Regions from separate parts of the Variovorax sp. M-6 genome, predicted to be linked through region 1. Evidence: riboswitches for the same ligand, from Rfam matches in the RefSeq annotation. Region 1 holds a riboswitch; the other holds the start of a gene.
What was found. A riboswitch is a leader RNA that binds a small molecule or an ion and turns the genes downstream of it on or off. The one in region 1 is predicted to bind glycine.
Positions count from the first base shown of each region.

Region 2: it holds a riboswitch for glycine, as region 1 does, so the genes downstream of both, gcvT (glycine cleavage system aminomethyltransferase GcvT) here and AB4Z46_RS02910 (D-amino acid dehydrogenase) in region 1, are expected to answer to the same signal.

Region 1 covers NZ_JBFREQ010000002.1:90,607-99,236, reverse strand. Annotated here, with positions in the region: gene AB4Z46_RS02915 (FAD-dependent oxidoreductase) at 75-1,313, shown strand; glycine riboswitch at 1,341-1,442, shown strand; glycine riboswitch at 1,443-1,560, shown strand; gene AB4Z46_RS02910 (D-amino acid dehydrogenase) at 1,650-2,966, shown strand; gene AB4Z46_RS02905 (FIST signal transduction protein) at 2,927-4,195, opposite strand; gene AB4Z46_RS02900 (PhaM family polyhydroxyalkanoate granule multifunctional regulatory protein) at 4,238-4,969, opposite strand; gene AB4Z46_RS02895 (VOC family protein) at 5,106-5,516, shown strand; gene AB4Z46_RS02890 (hypothetical protein) at 5,513-6,706, shown strand; gene AB4Z46_RS02885 (Bug family tripartite tricarboxylate transporter substrate binding protein) at 6,867-7,844, opposite strand; gene AB4Z46_RS02880 (hypothetical protein) at 7,970-8,173, opposite strand; gene AB4Z46_RS02875 (FAD-dependent monooxygenase) at 8,170-8,630, opposite strand, start outside.
Region 2 covers NZ_JBFREQ010000003.1:269,811-278,440, reverse strand. Annotated here, with positions in the region: gene AB4Z46_RS05640 (YciI family protein) at 1-420, opposite strand, end outside; gene AB4Z46_RS05635 (DoxX family protein) at 453-860, opposite strand; gene AB4Z46_RS05630 (YciI family protein) at 873-1,292, opposite strand; gene gcvP (aminomethyl-transferring glycine dehydrogenase) at 1,433-4,345, opposite strand; gene gcvH (glycine cleavage system protein GcvH) at 4,372-4,749, opposite strand; gene gcvT (glycine cleavage system aminomethyltransferase GcvT) at 4,804-5,997, opposite strand; glycine riboswitch at 6,013-6,127, opposite strand; glycine riboswitch at 6,146-6,232, opposite strand; gene AB4Z46_RS05610 (hypothetical protein) at 6,276-6,803, opposite strand; gene AB4Z46_RS05605 (TRAP transporter large permease) at 6,890-8,167, opposite strand; gene AB4Z46_RS05600 (TRAP transporter small permease) at 8,164-8,630, opposite strand, start outside.

The DNA.
Region 1 (8,630 bases):
TGAACCCCGGGTCTTGCCGCTTTCACAGGAAGCGCTAACGCTCGCCGTTCATGCAATCCCAAAAGGATTCGGACATGCGCGTAGTTGTACTCGGCGCCGGCTTGCTCGGCGTGACCTCGGCCTATTACCTTCAGCAGCTCGGTCATGAAGTGACCGTGGTCGATCGGCACGCCACGCCCGCGGCCAAGGCGCGCGGCCTGGCGGCGCCTGCGGACGCGAACCCACCGGCCACGCGGCCCGGACCCGCAGCGCCCCGGGGCGCCCAACGCTGGGCCAGGATGTGCAAGGGCATGCGCCGCCGGCTCACGCGCCTGCTCGACGAGGCCATGGGCACGCCGTCGAAACGCGATCCTCTCGACCATCTCGTGCGCCTGGCCGCCTACAGCCGCAAGAGCGCTCGGGCGCTGCGCGACGAAGCCGGCATGCCGCAGGGGCCGCGGACGGCCGGCCTCCTGAACCTCTTTACCGACCCCGCGGCCTTTCATGTGCGGACGGCCAGTGCGGCCCATTGGTCGAGGCTCGGTTGCGAGGAACGTCTGCTGTCGGCCGACGAAGCCATCGGCATCGAACCGGCGCTGCAGGCGATCCGCGGCAAGCTGGCCGGGGCGACCTACGCGCTCGAGGATCCGGTGCGCGATCCGACGCAGTTCGCGGCCAGCCTGGTGTTCCTCTGCCGAGCGGCGGGGGTGCGCTTCATGACCCGGCACACGGTGGTCTCGCTCGAGGAGCGCGACGGCCGCGTCGACCACGTCGAACTGCTCGATGCCGCCGGCCAGCCCGCCACGCTGCGCGCCCAGGCCTACGTGCTGGCGCTGGGGGCCTCGAGCGTGCCGCATGCCGAAGACCTGGGCATCGATATGCCGCTGCGCTTCGTGCGCGAGTACATCGTCACCATGCCGATCCTGCAGCCGGCGAAGGCACCGCGCATCGCGCTGCGCGACCGGCAGGGCAAGCTGCGCATCACGCGCATCGAAACGGCGGCCGGCGAGCAGCTGCGGGTCCAGGCCGTCGTGCGGGCCGGGCTCGACGAGGAGGCCGAGCCCGACTCGGACCGCTTCCAGGCGATCGTGCGCCGCACCGAAATGCTGCTGCCCGGCGTCGCCGACGCCGCGCAGGCCCGCTTCGAAACCGCCATGCATGCGGTCAGCCCGAACCGGCTGCCGATGATCGGCAAGACCCGCCTGCCCAACCTGTTCCTGAATACCGCGCCCGGCACCCGAACCTGGATCCATGCCTGCGGCGCGGGCAAGTCGATCGCGCGCATCGTCAGCGGCCTGCGGCCCGAGCTCGACTTCGCCTTCAGGCGCCCCTAGCGCGTTTCTGCCGTGCGCCGCTACAATCCGCGCACTGCAGGAGAGCGGGCCCACGGGCCCCACCGAAGGCGCAAACTCCCATAAACGCTCAGGTCGGCTCACTCGATGAGCCTGTACTGCAGTTCACTGTCAAAGCCGTCTGGAGAGCCATCACGCCGCTTGAATGTGCGCGTGGTGCACCGAAGGAGCAAACCCGTTGCGGGCGCAGCGGGTGAATCTCTCAGGTACCGAGGACAGGGGGAGCGGCAACTTGGACTCTCGGTCCGGTTGCTCTCGTTGTCGACAGCATTCCGTCTCCGTTGCGTTCAAGCGCTGCAACCTTCAAGGGTTCTCGATATGCGCGTGATCGTTCTTGGCGCCGGCCTGCTCGGCGTGACTTCGGCTTACTACCTCCAGCAACTCGGCCACGAAGTGACCGTGATCGACCGCCAGGCCACGCCGGCGGCGGAAACCAGCTTCGCCAACGGCGGCCAGATCTCGGTCAGCCATGCCGAGCCCTGGGCCAATCCGGGTGCACCGCTCAAGGTGCTGCAATGGCTCGGCAAGGAAGATGCGCCCTTGCTGTTCCGCATCCGCGCCGACATGCGCCAGTGGCTCTGGGGCCTGCAGTTCCTGCGCGAATGCACGCCGGCGCGTACCCGCCACAACATCGAGCAGATCGTGCGCCTTGGCACCTACAGCCGCGACACCCTGCAGCAGCTGCGGCGCGACACCGGCCTGGACTACGACCAGCGCACCCAGGGCATCCTGCATTTCTACACGACGCAGAAGGAGTTCGACGCGGCGCTGAAGCCGGCCGAGCAGATGCGCGCGCTCGGCTGCGACCGGAGGGTGATCTCGGCCGACGAGGCGGTGAAGCTCGAGCCTGCGCTCTCCCACATCCGCCCGCAACTCGCCGGCGCCACCTACACCGCGGAGGACGAATCGGGCGACGCCAACCGCTTCGCGCGAGAGCTGGTCAAGCTGGCCGAGGCAGCCGGCGTGCGCTTCCTCATGAGCCACACCGTGACCGCGCTGCGCGAAGCCGGCGGCAGCATCGACCACGTCGAGGCGACCGACAACGAGGGCCGCTTCCAGCGCATCCGCGGCGACGCCTTCGTGCTGGCGATGGGCTCGCTGAGCCCGCTCTACGCGGCACCGCTCGGGATCCGGCTGCCGATCTACCCGGCCAAGGGCTATTCGGTCACGATGCCGGTCAAGGACGCCTCGAAGGCGCACCAGGTCTCGTTGACCGACGACGAGTTCAAGCTGGTGTTCTCGCGCTACACCTCGGCCACCGGCGACCGGCTGCGCATCGCCGGCACGGCCGAGCTCAACGGCTACGACCGCGACCTGAACCGGGTGCGCTGCGAGGCCATCGTGCGGCGCGTGGAGCAGTTGTTCCCGGGCGCCGGCAACGCGGCCGAGGCCCAGTTCTGGACCGGGCTGCGCCCGGCGACACCAAGCAACGTGCCGCTGATCGGGGCGACGAAGCTGCCGAACCTGTTCCTCAACACGGGCCACGGCACCCTCGGCTGGACCCACGCCTGCGGCTCGGGCAAGTCGATCGCGCGCATCGTGAGCGGACTCGCGCCCGAGGTCGACTTCGCCTTCACCGGGCGGCGCGCCGGCCTTCAGTCATCGTTGGTGAAGACCGTCAGCACGCCGGTGTAGCCGTACAGGTGGTTGCGGGCGATCTCGCCGGCGGCGAAGAAGCCGACCAGCGGGACATCGCCCAGCGCATGCCGCACGATCTGCAGCTCGGCGCCGGGGGCGCCGAAATGCGGTCCGCCGCGGCCCGAGCAGCTCACGTAGATGGCGCCCGCGATGCGGCGTGCCGGATGCGGCGCGGCCTCAGCCTCGCCGGCCGCGACCGCGCGGGCGGTTGCCAGCGTCTGCTCCTGCGGCTCGAGCTCCTCGCGGATCTCGGCGCAGACGCGCATCAGGTCGGCGCGCGCCGCCTGCGCGTTGCGGCGGCAGAAGCTCATGCGCATGCCGGCTTCGGCGACATCGGCAATCGCCACGCCGCGACGCGTCGGATCGAGCCCGATGATGTGGCGCACCCGCACGTCGGAGCCCAGGTCGCCGGTGCGCCGGATGCCGTCGCTGCCGGCCTCGGCCAGGCCGACCAGGGTGGCGCGCACGGCATCGATCGCCTGCTCGGGCGCCTCGAGCGACACCCGCAGATCGGCCAGCAGCACATCGAGGGCGGGCTCGCCGTCGAGCTCCAGCAGCAGGTTGCCGTCGGCCTTGGTGATCTCGCGTTCGCGCGAAACCGGCTGGCAGCCCTGGGTCACGCGGGAGACCAGCCGCACGCCCTCGCCGAACACCACGCCCGAGAGGCCGCCCGAGAACACGCCGCCGACCGCCCCGTGGCCGCGGATGTTGCCGTTGCCGCCGATCGCGAACTGCAGCGAGCCGACGCGGCCGGACGAGAGGCCGCCGAACAGGTAGCCGGTGTCGGTGCGCTCCGCCATCTCGGCGATCAGCTCGCTCAGTTCGGGCGTGCGCGGGTCGGCGTGCACCAGCGCGGTGTGGGCCGCGAAGCCACTCGTTTCCGAGCTGGCGAGCGGCGCCACGCCCGAGAACACGCGGTATTGGTCGCTCGGCAGCTCGCACAGCATCACGCTGAGGGCCGGTTCGTCGAAATACTCTGCGTTGTTGGCCGCCACGCCGACCCCCACGGTGCCGGTCCAGTCGGTGATTTCGGGCAGTTCGGCGCCCAGGTGATCGAGGATCTCCTGCGCGTCTTCCCCGTAGTGGTCGGTGATGTAGAGCAGGCCCAGGGTCGGGGAGCGCGCATAGTCGGGCAGCGCCATCTGCGCTCGCAATTGGGCCAGCACCAGGCCGGCGGCCATGCGCCATTGCGGGTGGGTGGCATGCCCGGAAGGAAATAGCTTCATGGGCTCGGCTTTCTTGTGTCTCTCAAAGGCGGGGAATCGGCGTCAGCGCGCACGCTTGCGCGCCGGCGCCGGGCGTTTGGCAGCCGCAGCGCCGCCGCGGGTCGCCGACGGCGCCTTCTTTCGAGCGGCCGCCGGCTTGGCGGCGCTCTTGGCCGGTGTCGAGCGCGCGCCCGAACCGACCGCGTCGGCCAGCGGCTGCGCCATGGCCGGCACCTTGAGCTGCGAGGCGTCCTGCAGGGCCGAGCTGGCGATCTGCTGGAACTGCTGCGTGAGGGCACCCCACCATTGCAGTGGATCGACGACGCCTGCCCCATCCGTCGCGGCTGCGGCGGCGGCCTTGGCACGCGCGGGTGCCGAGGCCTCTTCTTCGACTTCCGGCGCCGCCTCGGGTGCCGGTTCGGGTGCGGCGGCCGGAGCCTCGGCCCGGAACGCGGGTGCCGGCGCCGGCGCTGCCTGCCGCGTGAAGGCGCTGGCGAGGTCTTCCATGCGCACGTTCATGCCGCGCAAGGTCGAGAGCGTCATCTTCTGCACCTCGAGCGCCTGGATCGTCGCCTTGAGCGCATGGCCATTCTGCTCGAGCCAGTACTGGACGGTCTTGAGCTCCTGGATGCGCTTGTCGACCTCCTCGACGCTCAGCGTCGGCGCCACCCAGTTCGACAGGCTCGGCAGCCCGGGCACGGCGCTGGGCGATGTGCTCCCGCCAGCCAGGTTCTTCAGGAAGTCGAATCCCGGAACGAACTGACTGAAGGCGAAAGGCTTGCTGGCGTCGCTCATGAGGGTGCTCCGGAAGTGTGGTTCTTGTCCGGGCAGCTTACTCCAAGCGTTCGCATTTTTGGGCTTGCCGGTGGCATCCGGGGCTCGCCATTGCGGCCCGGCTTGTGGACAATGACGACCAGACACAGAAAGTCACATGTCCATCTTCCATCTCGCCTTCCACGTGCGCGACCTCGACGAAGCCAGGCGCTTCTATGGCGACGTGCTCGGCTGCGCCGAAGGCCGCAGCACCGACACCTGGGTCGACTTCGACTTCTTCGGCCACCAGATCTCGCTGCACCTCGGCGAGCCCTTCGCCACCTCGCGCACCGGCCGCGTGGGGGACGTGATGGTGCCGATGCCGCACTTCGGCATCGTGCTCGAACTGCCCGCCTGGCGCGAACTCGCTGCACGCCTGGAGGCGGCCGGGGTCGACTTCGTGCTGAAGCCGCAAGTGCGTTTCGAGGGCCAGCCCGGCGAGCAATGGACGATGTTCTTCTGCGACCCCTTCGGCAATCCGATCGAGGCCAAGGGCTTCAGGTCGCTCGACACCGTCTACGACGCATGAGCTTGTCGGCAGCGCCACCCCAGCCCTCGACGCGCCTCCTGCGCTTCGGCGCGGCGGTGGCCGCGCTGCTGCTCGCCGGCGGCACGGCGCACGCGGTGCAGGACTGCGAGCTCAATGGCCAGGCGGTGAATCCGGCCCATGGCGGCAGCACCGCGGGCAAGACCGGCCTGATGCGCTGCAAGGACCGCGACAGCGGCCAGCTGGTGCGCGAGCAGCAGATCCAGAGCGGCACCTTCATGGGGCTGGTGCGCTTCTACGAGGACGGCAAGCTCACGAAGGAGCACAGCGTGAACGCGCGCGGCAACATGGAAGGCCGGGCCCGCGAGTTCTCGCCCACCGGCCAGGTGCTGCGCGATGCGACCTACGAGGACGGCCGCGAGATGGGCCTGGTGCGCACCTTCTATCCGACCGGGTCGCTGCGCCGCGTGACCTTCTTCGCCGATGTCGCGGGCGAGCGCGCTTCGGTCGAGTTCACCGAGCGCGGCCAACTCTCGGCCCTGCGCTGCGGCGACAAGCCGGTGCTGGCGCCGGTGGCCGACGACGCGAGGCTGTGCGGCTTCGGCGGCGGCGCGTCGAAGGTCGAATTGTTCGACGCCAAGGGAACGCTGCGGTCGCGGCTGTCCTATGTGGCCGGCAAGCGGGTGCGCAGCGAGGAGCTCTACGACAACGGCAAGCCCGCCGCGCAGGACGAGGTGGTGGGTAACCAGCGCACCGAAAGGCGCTTCTCCTCCGAAGGAATCAAGCGCCGCGAAGTGATCTCGCTGATCGGCGAGCGCGGCGTGGTCAAGCAGCGCGACCAGGAGTTCTCCGAGAAGGGCACGCTGGTGCGCGAGCAGCGCTGGAACACCGCCGGGGAGCCGCTGAGCGACGCAAGCTACTACCAGAACGGCCAGCCGCGCAGCAAGTCCGTCTACGGTGTGGGCCGCAATGCGCGCCAGATCGAAATCACCGAATTCCACGACAACGGCCAGGTCGCGGCCGTCGGCCGCTATCTGGCCGGCGATCGCTTGAGCCAGACCCCGATCGGCCCCCACCAGCGCTTCAGCGACGCCGGCATCCTCATCGCCGAATCGGTCTACGACGACAAGGGCCGCATCACGCGCGAACGCGCCTGGGATGCCAACGGCAAGCTGGAGCGCGATGACGAGGTGTTCGAGGACGGCTCGCGCAAGACCTTCGCAAAGCCGTAGCCCGAAGCCGGGTCAGGCTTGCGCCCCCTGGGGGCTGCGGCCCACACGCAGCGGGGGGAACGTGAGGGCCAGCTCAGGCCGGGGCCGGGCCGCCCCAAGGCGGCCTGCGGCCCCCTCGGGGGGCAGCGACCCACACGCAGTGGGGGAGCGTGGGGGCCCGTCAATCCAGCTTGATGCCGGCGGCCTTGATGATCGGGCCCCAGCGCTGCGATTCGGCGCGCGACAGGGCCGCGAACTGCTGCGGCGTGCCGGGCATCGCCTCCATGCCGAAGTCGTTGAAGCGCTTCTGCACCGCCGGCGCGGTGAATGCCCGATTGAGGTCGCCGTTGAGCCTGGCGACGATCGCCGGCGGGATGCCGGCCGGCCCCACGACGCCCTGGAAGGCGAACACCTCGGAATTCGCGACGCCCACTTCCGCCAGCGTCGGCACTTCGGGCAACAGCTTCGAGCGGCTGCCGGAGCCAATGGCCAGCACCCGCACCTTCTTGCTCTGCATGATGGACAGGCCCGAGGCCAGGTCCAGGAACATGGCCGGCACCTGGCCTCCCATCACGTCGGCCATCGCCGGCGCCGCACCGCGGTACGGGATGTGGGTGATGAAGGTGCCGGTGCGGACCTTGAACATCTCCATCGCCAGATGATGCGGCGAGCCGTTGCCCGGCGAGGCGTAGTTGACCTTGCCCGGATTGGCCTTGACATAGGCCAGGAAGGCCTTGAAGTCCTGCGCCGGGAAGTCCGGGTGCACCACCAGCGCCAGCGGGAACTTGCCGATCGCGCCGATGTAGCTGAAGTCCTTTTCAGGATTGAACGGCAGCTTGCTGAACAGGTGCTCGTTGAAGGCCAGCAGCGCGTTGTCGGCCGACATGATGGTGTAGCCGTCGGGCTTGGCCTTGGCGACCAGCTCGGCGCCGATGTTGGTCGAGGCGCCGGGGCGGTTGTCGATCACGATCTGCTGGCCCAGCGTCTGCCGCATGGCCTCGGCCAGGGTGCGCGCGATCACGTCGGTGCCACCGCCGGCCGGGTACGGCACCACCCACTTGATCAGCTGGTCGGGATAGGCGCCCTGGGCGCGGGCCCACGGAGCGGCGGCTGCGGCCGCGGTGGCGGCGAGGGTGGTGAGCAGGGTTCTGCGATCCATCGAATAGGTCTCCTGGTTTCGTGTGTTCTGAAATGTAAGGGGTCCGACCGGCGCCGGGCCGCCCCAAGGCGGTCGGCGCCCTCTCGGGGGGCAGCGAGTCCACGCAGTGACGAGCGTGGGGGTCGTCAAACCGACAGCGACGGCACCGGCAAGCCGTCCAGCGCCTGCGCGAGCGCGGCCCGGCAGCGCGCTTCGTCGCCGACCTGCTCGAACAGCAGCAGCGCGAGCCGGGCGAGGAACAACGATTCTCGCTCGGCGCCGGCTTCGCTGATGGCACGGGCGCACTCGGCGTAGACACGGTCGCGGGCTTCGGGGGGCAGGGCTGTCATGCGGACTCCTTGGTGGGCAGCGCGGCGGCGCGCGCCAGGGCCCGCAGCAGCGCACCCGCGGGCGGACGGCGCCAGCGCGCGGCCACATGGCCGTCGGGGCGCAACAGATAGACGGCGCCCTGCAGCGCGCCGAGCGCCGCGAACACCTCGGGATCGGCCTCGCCCGGCGACAGTTCGCACAGCGCGACCGGCAGCGGCCCGGCCTGTGCCCGCGCCACTTCGGAAGCCAGCGAGGCGTCTCGCTCCTGCATGTTCAGCACCAGCACGGTGAAGGCCGGACCGAGGCGGTCCGTCAGATGCAGGCCCGCGGCCAGCGCCTGCTCGGGCATGACTTCGCCCGCCAGCGGACCGGCGCCCAGCGCCTCGCCTTCGCTCGACAGCATCGAGTCCTCGTAGCCCACGGCCTGCGTCTGGCGCGGGTTGATCAGGTTCGCGATGCCGCGGTGCGCACCCGAGA
Region 2 (8,630 bases), on a different contig from region 1:
GAGCCGTTCGGGGGCGGTGGGCGCGTCGGCTTCCAGCTGCGCGTCGGACAGCAGCATCACCATGAATCGCGGACCCGGTTCTCCCTGCGCGGCCGACGAAAGGATCCCGGGCAGGCCGCCGGGGCAGCCAGACTCGCGGATCTCGAGCACGGGCCCGGTTTCGGGCCCCGGCACCCAGCGGCCGAGCTGATCGGTGGCTGCCTGCAGCGAGTCGGCCTCCAGGAAACCGAAGGCGGCCACCAGGTCTTCGGTGTGCTCGAACGGCCCCGGCACCACGCGCGGGCCGTCCGCCGAGAAGTGCAGGCGGACGCCGTGCGAACTGGCCTGCAGCGCGGCGTGGGGGAGCGCGGGGGCGATCGGCAGCGCCTCGCCGTCGTCGAGGCCGGTCTCGGTGCGCCGGTCGGCCTTGCGGAGGATCACGAATCTCATCCCGCAAGGATAGCGTTGCGCGCTCAGCGCCGCAGCGGGAGCATCGCGCGCAGCCGTTCGTCGCGCAGGAAGAGGCCGCCCCAGGCCATCAGGCCGATGTAGAGCCCGAACAGCAGGTGGCTGAAGACCGGACTGCCGACGCGCAGGTGGGTCGCCATGGCGCCGCCGAGCAGGCCAGTCAGCAGGATCGCACCGAGCAGCGAGGTGCGCGGGATGGCGTAGAGCGCGCCGATCGCGAGCGTCAGCACGCCGAGGCCGAAGGCGATGTCCGCCGGATAGCCGAGTTCGGCCAGGGTCTGCTTGACCACGTCCATCTCGGCCACCTTGATGGCGCCGTCGAACAGCAGGAACACGACGACCAGGCCGCTCAGGATGCGGCCGGTCCAGAGGGTGGCGCCCGAGGCGGGCGCGGTCGGAAGAATGGCTTGCATGCGGGTGTCCCCTCAGGCCTTGGCGGCGACTTCGGCGAGCAGCCGCTCTTCCTGTGCACGCAGCTCGGGCGTGAGCTCGGCGCCGAAGTCGTCCAACTCGAACACCTGGCGCAGCTCGAGCTCGGTCCCATCATCGAAGGGCGCGCGGCGCAGCCATTCGAGCGCTTCCTCCTTCGAGCGCACCTGCCAGAGCCAGAAGCCGGCAATCAGCTCCTTGGTCTCGCTGAAGGGGCCGTCGACCACGGTGCGCTCCTTGCCGGCGAAGCGCATGCGGGCGCCCTTGCTGCTCGGATGGAGGCCTTCCATCGCGAGCAGCACGCCGGCCTTGACCAGCGCCTCGTTGTAGTTGCCCATGTCGGTCAGCAGCTGTTCGCTCGGCATCACGCCGGCTTCCGAGTCCTTGCTGGCCTTGACGATCACCATGTATCGCATGTCGTTGCTCCTTCGGTTTCGAGGCCGGCGCCGGTCGGGATCGACCAGGCAGTTCCGGGGCTCTGAAGGGACGTCGAAGCAGCGAACGCGAAATCGACAGCCGGATGGACCGTCAATTGTAAAAAAATGCTTCCAAGCCCTCAGGCCTTGGCGTACGCCTCCAGCGGCACGCAGCTGCAGAACAGGTTGCGGTCGCCGTACACGTTGTCGACCCGGCCGATCGGCGGCCAGTACTTGGCCTGCCGGAGGCTGTCCAGCGGGAAGGCGCCGAGCTCCCGCGAGTAGGGCCGCGTCCATTCGCTGCCGAGCAGGCTGGCGGCGGTGTGGGGCGCGTTGCGCAGCGGGTTGTCGTCTCTGGGCCAGATGCCTTCCTCGATGCGGCGGATCTCGCCGCGGATCGCGATCATGGCGTCGATGAAGCGGTCCAGCTCGGCCAGCGGCTCGCTCTCGGTCGGCTCCACCATCAGCGTGCCGGGCACCGGGAAGCTCAGCGTCGGCGCATGGAAGCCGTAGTCGATCAGCCGCTTGGCGACGTCCTCGGCGCTCACGCCGCTGGCCTCCTTGAGCGGGCGCAGGTCGAGGATGCACTCGTGCGCCACGTGGCCGTTGGGGCTCGCGTACAGCGTCGGGTAGTGGTCCTTGAGCCGCGCGCTGATGTAGTTGGCGCTGAGGATCGCGGTCTCGGTCGCCGCCTGCAGGCCCTTGGCGCCCATCATGCGGCAGTACATCCAGCTGATCGGCAGCACCGCCGCGTTGCCCAGGGGCGCGGCGGAAACCGCGCCGACGGCGCCGTTCGACGCCAGCCCGCCGGTGACGTGGCCGGGCAGGTAGGGCACCAGGTCTTCCACCACGCACACCGGCCCGACGCCGGGGCCGCCGCCGCCGTGCGGGATGCAGAAGGTCTTGTGCAGGTTCAGGTGGCTGACGTCGCCGCCGAACTCGCCCGGTGCGGCCACGCCGACCAGCGCGTTCATGTTGGCGCCGTCGACGTAGACCCGGCCGCCGTGCGCATGGACGATCTCGCAGAGCTCCTTCACGCGGGTCTCGAACACGCCGTGGGTGCTGGGGTAGGTGATCATCACCGCGGCCAGCTTGTCGCCGTGCTTCTCGCAGGCGCGCTTCAGATCGTCGATGTCGACGTTGCCGTCGGCGTCGCAGGCCGTCACCACCACCTGCATGCCCACCATCTGGGCACTGGCCGGATTGGTGCCGTGCGCGGACGAAGGGATCAGGCAGACGTCGCGGTGCCCTTCGCCCTTGGCCTCGTGGAAGGCCTTGATCGCAAGCAGCCCCGCGTATTCGCCCTGCGAGCCGGCGTTGGGCTGCAGGCTGATGCCCGCGTACCCGGTCGCTTCGCAGAGCCAGGCGCGCAGCTGGGCGTCGAGTTGCGCATAGCCCAGCAATTGCTCGGGCGGCGCGAACGGATGGATGTCGGCGAACTCGGGCCAGGTGATCGGGATCATCTCGCTGGTCGCGTTGAGCTTCATGGTGCAGCTGCCGAGCGGGATCATGCTGCGGTCGAGCGCGAGGTCCTTGTCGCTCAGGCTGCGGATGTAGCGCAGCATCGCGGTTTCGCTCTTGTGGGTGTTGAACACCGGGTGCGTCAGGAAGTCGCTGGTGCGGCGCAGATCTTCGGGAATGCGGGCCCGCGCCGTGGCGGCGATGGCGTCGAAGTCAGGGCCCCGGGTGCCGGAAGGCGCAAACAGGCCCCACAACATCTCGACGTCGGCCCGCGTGGTGGTCTCGTCGAGCGAGACGCCCAGGTGGTGCTGCAGGCGGTGGCGCAGGTTGATGCCGGCCGCCTGTGCGCGTTCGTCGATCGCCTGCGTGTCGTCGCCGGTGCGGATCGTGAGCGAGTCGAAGGCGGTGCTGTTGACCAGCTCGCGGCCCAGTTGCTCGAGGCCCTGCGCCAGCACCGCGGTCAACAGCGCGACGCGCTGCGCGATGCGGCGCAGCCCTTGGGGCCCATGGTAGACGGCGTACATGCTCGCGACCACCGCGGGCAACACCTGCGCGGTGCAGATGTTCGAGGTGGCCTTCTCGCGCCGGATGTGCTGCTCGCGCGTCTGCAGCGCCAGGCGGTAGGCCGGCTGGCCGTGCGCGTCGACGCTGACGCCCACCAGACGGCCGGGCAGGGAGCGCTTGAACTCGTCGCGGCAGGCCAGGTAGGCCGCATGCGGACCGCCGTTGCACATCGGCATGCCGAAGCGCTGGGTGGTGCCGCAGACGATGTCCGCATCCCATTCGCCCGGCGGCGCCAGCAGCGTCAGCGCCAGCAGGTCGGCCGCGACGCAGAAGGCGGCCTCGCATTGGTGCGCGTGGCCGGCCAGCGGGCGCAGGTCGTGCACCTGGCCCGTGGTGGCGGGGTATTGCGCGAGCGCGCCGAAGAAGCCGCCGCTGGCCATCAGGTGCGGCAGCGTCTCGGAGGCGGTGCTGACCTTGACCTCGATCCCCAGCGGCGCTGCGCGCGTGCGGATCACCTCGATGGTCTGCGGATGGCAGTCGCCCGAGACCAGGAACACGTTGCTCTTGCTCTTGACGCTGCGCCGGGCCAATGTCATGGCCTCGGCCGCCGCGGTGGCCTCGTCGAGCATCGAGGCATTGGCGATCGCCATGCCCGTGAGGTCGCAGACCATGGTCTGGAAATTGACCAGCGCCTCCATGCGGCCCTGCGAGATCTCGGCCTGGTAGGGCGTGTAGGCGGTGTACCAGGCCGGGTTCTCCAGCACGTTGCGCAGGATCACGCCGGGCGTGTGGGTGCCGTAGTAGCCCTGGCCGATGAAGTTCCTGGCCACCTTGTTCTTCGCGGCGATCGCCTTCAGCTCGGCCAGCGCATCGGCCTCGGTGATCGGCGGCGCCAGCCGCATCGGCCGGCGCCGGCGGATGGCCGGCGGCACGATGCCGTCGATCAGTTCGGCGCGCGTGGCCGAGCCGACGGCGGCGAGCATGCGGACCTCGTCCTCGGCTTCGATGCCGATGTGGCGCGCGATGAATTCCTCGGCGTTCTGGAGTTCGCTGAGCGAGGGGGAAGTGGGCAGCACGGGCGTCGGCATGGGAGGGTCCGGTCGGGGCGTAGGGTTCAGTTGTCGGCGGAGAATTTCGCGTAGGCGGTCTCGTCGAGCAGCGGCTCGAGCTGCGCCGGGTCGCTCAGGCGCACCTTGAAGAACCAGCCGGCATCCATCGGTGCGCTGTTGGCGAGCGAGGGATCGGCGCGCAGCGCTTCGTTGACCTCGGTGATCTCGCCCGAAATCGGCATGAACACGTCGGCCGCGGCCTTGACCGACTCGACCACGCCGGCCACGTCGCCCTGAGCGAAGCTCTTGCCGACTTCAGGCAGGTCGACGAAGACCACGTCGCCGAGAGCGTCCTGCGCATGCACCGTGATGCCGACCGTGACCAGCGCCGTGTCGGCTTCCTGCCGCACCCACTCGTGGTCCTTGGTGTACTTGAGGCTCATGAAAAACTCCTTGAAAAATGGCTGGCTTGAAGAAATCGAAAAATCGGGGAGGCCTCAGCCCCGGTGATAGCGCGCGGGAACGAAGGGCAGGGTGCTCACTTCCATCGGCACCGGCTTGCCGCGCACGATGGCCTGGATCCGCGTTCCGGGCTCGGCGTAGGCGAGCGCCACATAGCCCATCGCGACCGGCCGGTCGACGGTCGGGCCCAGCAGCCCGCTGGTGACCTGGCCGATCGGCAGACCCTCGAAGGATTCGAGCACGGAGCCGTCGCGCACCGGGATGCGTTCCAGCGCGACCAGTCCGACCCGCTTGCGCTTGAGCGTCTCGTGGTCGAGGTGGCCGGCCGCGCCGTTGGCGGCCGTGAGCTGCGCCAGCACCCTGGCCGCGCCGGGGAAGCCGCCTTCGCGCGCGCCGCCGCTGCGCCGCACCTTCTGGATCGCCCAGCCGAGGGAGGCCTCGACCGGCGTGGTGCCTGGGTCGATGTCGCTGCCGTAGAGGCACAGGCCGGCCTCCAGCCGCAGCGAGTTGCGCGCGCCCAGGCCGATCGGCTTCACCTCGGGCTGGGCCAGCAGCAGGCGGGCCAGTGGCTCGGCGTCGCGGGCGGCGACCGAGATCTCGAAGCCGTCCTCGCCGGTGTAGCCGCTGCGCGTCACGAAGGCCGCGATGCCGCCGATCTGCACCGTGCCGCCGGTCATGAAGACGAAGCGCTCGATGCCCGGCGACAGGCGCGCCAATGCGGCCGCGGCCTGCGGTCCCTGGAGCGCGAGCAGCGCGTGGTCGGGCATCGGCAGCACCTGGCAGCGTTGGCCGATCCGGGCCGTGATGTGGGCGATGTCGGCCTGCTTGCAGGCGCCGTTGACGATCACGAACAGCGAATCCTGGCCTTCGTTGAAGAACATCAGGTCGTCGAGGATGCCGCCTTCGTCGTTCAGCAGCAGCCCGTAGCGCTGCTTGCCGGGCGCCAGGCCGATCACGTCGACCGGCATCAGGCTCTCGAAGGCGGCGGCGGCATCGGGGCCGGCCAGGCGCAGCTGTCCCATGTGGGAGATGTCGAACAGGCCGGCAGCCTCGCGCGTGTGGCGGTGCTCGGCCATCAGCCCGGCGGGGTACTGCACCGGCATTTCGTAGCCGGCAAAGGGCACCATGCGGGCGCCCAGCGCCAGGTGCAGGCCATGGAGCGGGGTCTTCTGAAGATCGTCGGATGCGGCGGCCAAGGGCGTTTCTCCAAAGGGGCAGTCTAGTTCCATGGCAAGAAGCCATGGGCCACCCCTGCTGTCCGCTTTACCTGAGAGATTCGCCCCACGATCGGGGTTTGCTCCTTCGGTGGACGGACCGGCGCGACTGCGCGACGAACCGCCTCTCTCCAGCAAGGAAACGCCCGGGAACGGGCGCTTCGTCAGTCCTTTTGCCTGAGCGTTCGGGCCCGTGTTTCGAGGGACCTGCGCCTTCGGCGGCCCCATCGTGGCGGGACGCTCTCCTGACCGGGCGAGTGTAAGGGAATCGGCGACCGCCCGGCCGGCGTTTTTCAGTGCACGGCCGCGGCCGGCAGCAGCCGGTCGATGCGCTCGCGGATCGACTCGGCGCGTTCGGTGCCCGCTGCCTTTTCGATTTCGTCGAGCATCCCGCTCGCCACGGCCAGCATCGCGCCGCGATCGCGCGCCTCCCGCAGCATCTCGCGGAACCGGTCGGCCAGCAGGGGATCGCGGCGTACGAACATGCGTTCGCACAGATCGAAAAGAAACATGCGCGTGGTGGCGAGCGAGCGCTTGCCGTCGAAGGCATCGGCCGCGCCCGGCGCTGGATCGGCGGGCTGTTCCTGCTCAGGCACAGGCACGCGGTCCTGCGCCAGGGGCCCGCGGTCCAGCAGGTAGCCTTCGCGCACCAGGTGCAGCGCGACACGCCCGGCTTCGTCCCGGCCGCCGAACAACTGGCCGAAGTCGGTCACCGAGCGCTGGCCATCGGCCATCAGCAGCAGGGCGCGCTCGCGCTGGCCCAGGCTGCGGCAGCCGGGGCTGAGTTCATGGCGCGCCTTGTCGGTCTTGATGAGGAACATGGGATGCTGCGGCGTTCGGTGGGCGAGCGCCGCAGCATGGACCCCTGGCGTGACGGCTTCGTGAAACCGTCCGCATCAACAGGGTGCTACTTCGCGTAGACCAGGTCGCGCAATCCGAGCGAGACGCCGGGCACGTAGGTGACCACCATCAGGCAGGCCAGGATGACCAGCACGAACGGAATCAGGTAGGGCACGATGCGGTCGAGCGAGATGCGCGCCACCGTGCAGGCCGCGAACAGGTTGACGCCGAAGGGCGGCGTGATCATGCCGAGCGCCAGGTTCACCACCATCACCAGGCCGAAGTGCACCGGGTCGATGCCGAAGTGCATGGCCACCGGCGCCAGGATCGGCGCCAGCACGATGATCGCCGCGCTGGTCTCGATGAACATGCCGATCACGAACAGGGCGCCATTGACGCCGAGCAGGAACATCGCCGGCGACTGCAGCACCTCCTGGAGCCAGCGGCCGATGGCGTCGGGCACGCCGGCACGCGTGATCAGGAAGGCGAACAGCCCGGCGTTGGCGATGATGAACATGATCACCGACGACGACACCACCGACTTGCGCAGCACCGCATAGAGTTCGGCCGGCTTGATCTCGCGGTAGATCAGCGTGCCGACGATCAGCGCGTACAGCACGGCCACCGCCGACGCCTCGGTGGGCGTGAAGATACCGCCGTAGATGCCGCCGAGGATGATCACCGGCATCAGCAGCGCCCAGCCGGCACGCCAGGTGGCGGTGGCGACGCCGAGCCGGCCGTCGCCGTCGTTCTTGCCCAGCCCCTTGAACTTGCAGTAGACGTAGACGAAGGCCATCAGCGCCAGGCTGATCAGGATGCCCGGTCCGAAGCCGGCGATGAACAGCTCGCCGATCGACACTTCGGCGCTGACGCCGTAGAGGATCATCGGAATCGAGGGCGGAATGATCACGCCGAGTTCGGCGCTGGTGGCCTGCAGCGCGGCGGCGTAGCCGACCGGGTAGCCATGCTTGATCAGCGCCGGGATCAGGATCGCGCCGATCGCGAAGGTGGTCGCCACCGAAGAGCCCGACACCGCCGCGAAGATCATGCAGGTCAGCACGCAGGTCATCGGCAGGCCGCCCTGGACGCCACCCACCAGGCTCTTGGCGAAGTCGACCAGGCGGCGCGAGATGCCGCCGGTCTCCATCAGGTTGCCGGCCAGGATGAAGAAGGGAATGGCGGCGAGCGGAAACTTGTTGATCGCGTTGAACATCTCCTTGACGGAGATCAGCATGTTCGCGTTGGAGACCTGGATGCCGAGCACCGAGGCCAGGCCGATGGAAACGGCGACGGAGATGGTGAGTGCGAAGCACACCACCATGGTCGTGATCATCACGGGGGTCATTGAGCGGTTTCCAGTTCGTTGCGCTTCGGGTCGATCAGGTTGGCGATGATGCCGATCACGCAGAACAGCCCGCCCACCGGCAGCGCCAGGTAGGCCCAGAACATCGAGACCGATTCGAGGCCGGCCATCGACTGCACGCTGCCGCGCTGCGCGTAGTCCCAGCCCCACCAGATGATGACCGCGATCAGGGTCAGCGCGGCCAGGCACACCACCCAGTCGAGCACGCGGCGGACCTTCGGCGGACTCCATCGGTAGAGCACGTCGACGCTGACCATGGCGCCCTGGCGGAAGGCGGTCGGGATGCCCAGGAAGACCATCCAGATCAGGCTGATGCGGATCAGGATCTCGGACCATTCGGCCGGTTGTTCGAGCACGAAGCGGGTGACGATCTGGAACACGCCGAGGGCAGAGGCGACCACCAGCATGAAGCAGGCGATCGCCATCGCCAGGCCGGTGGTCCAGC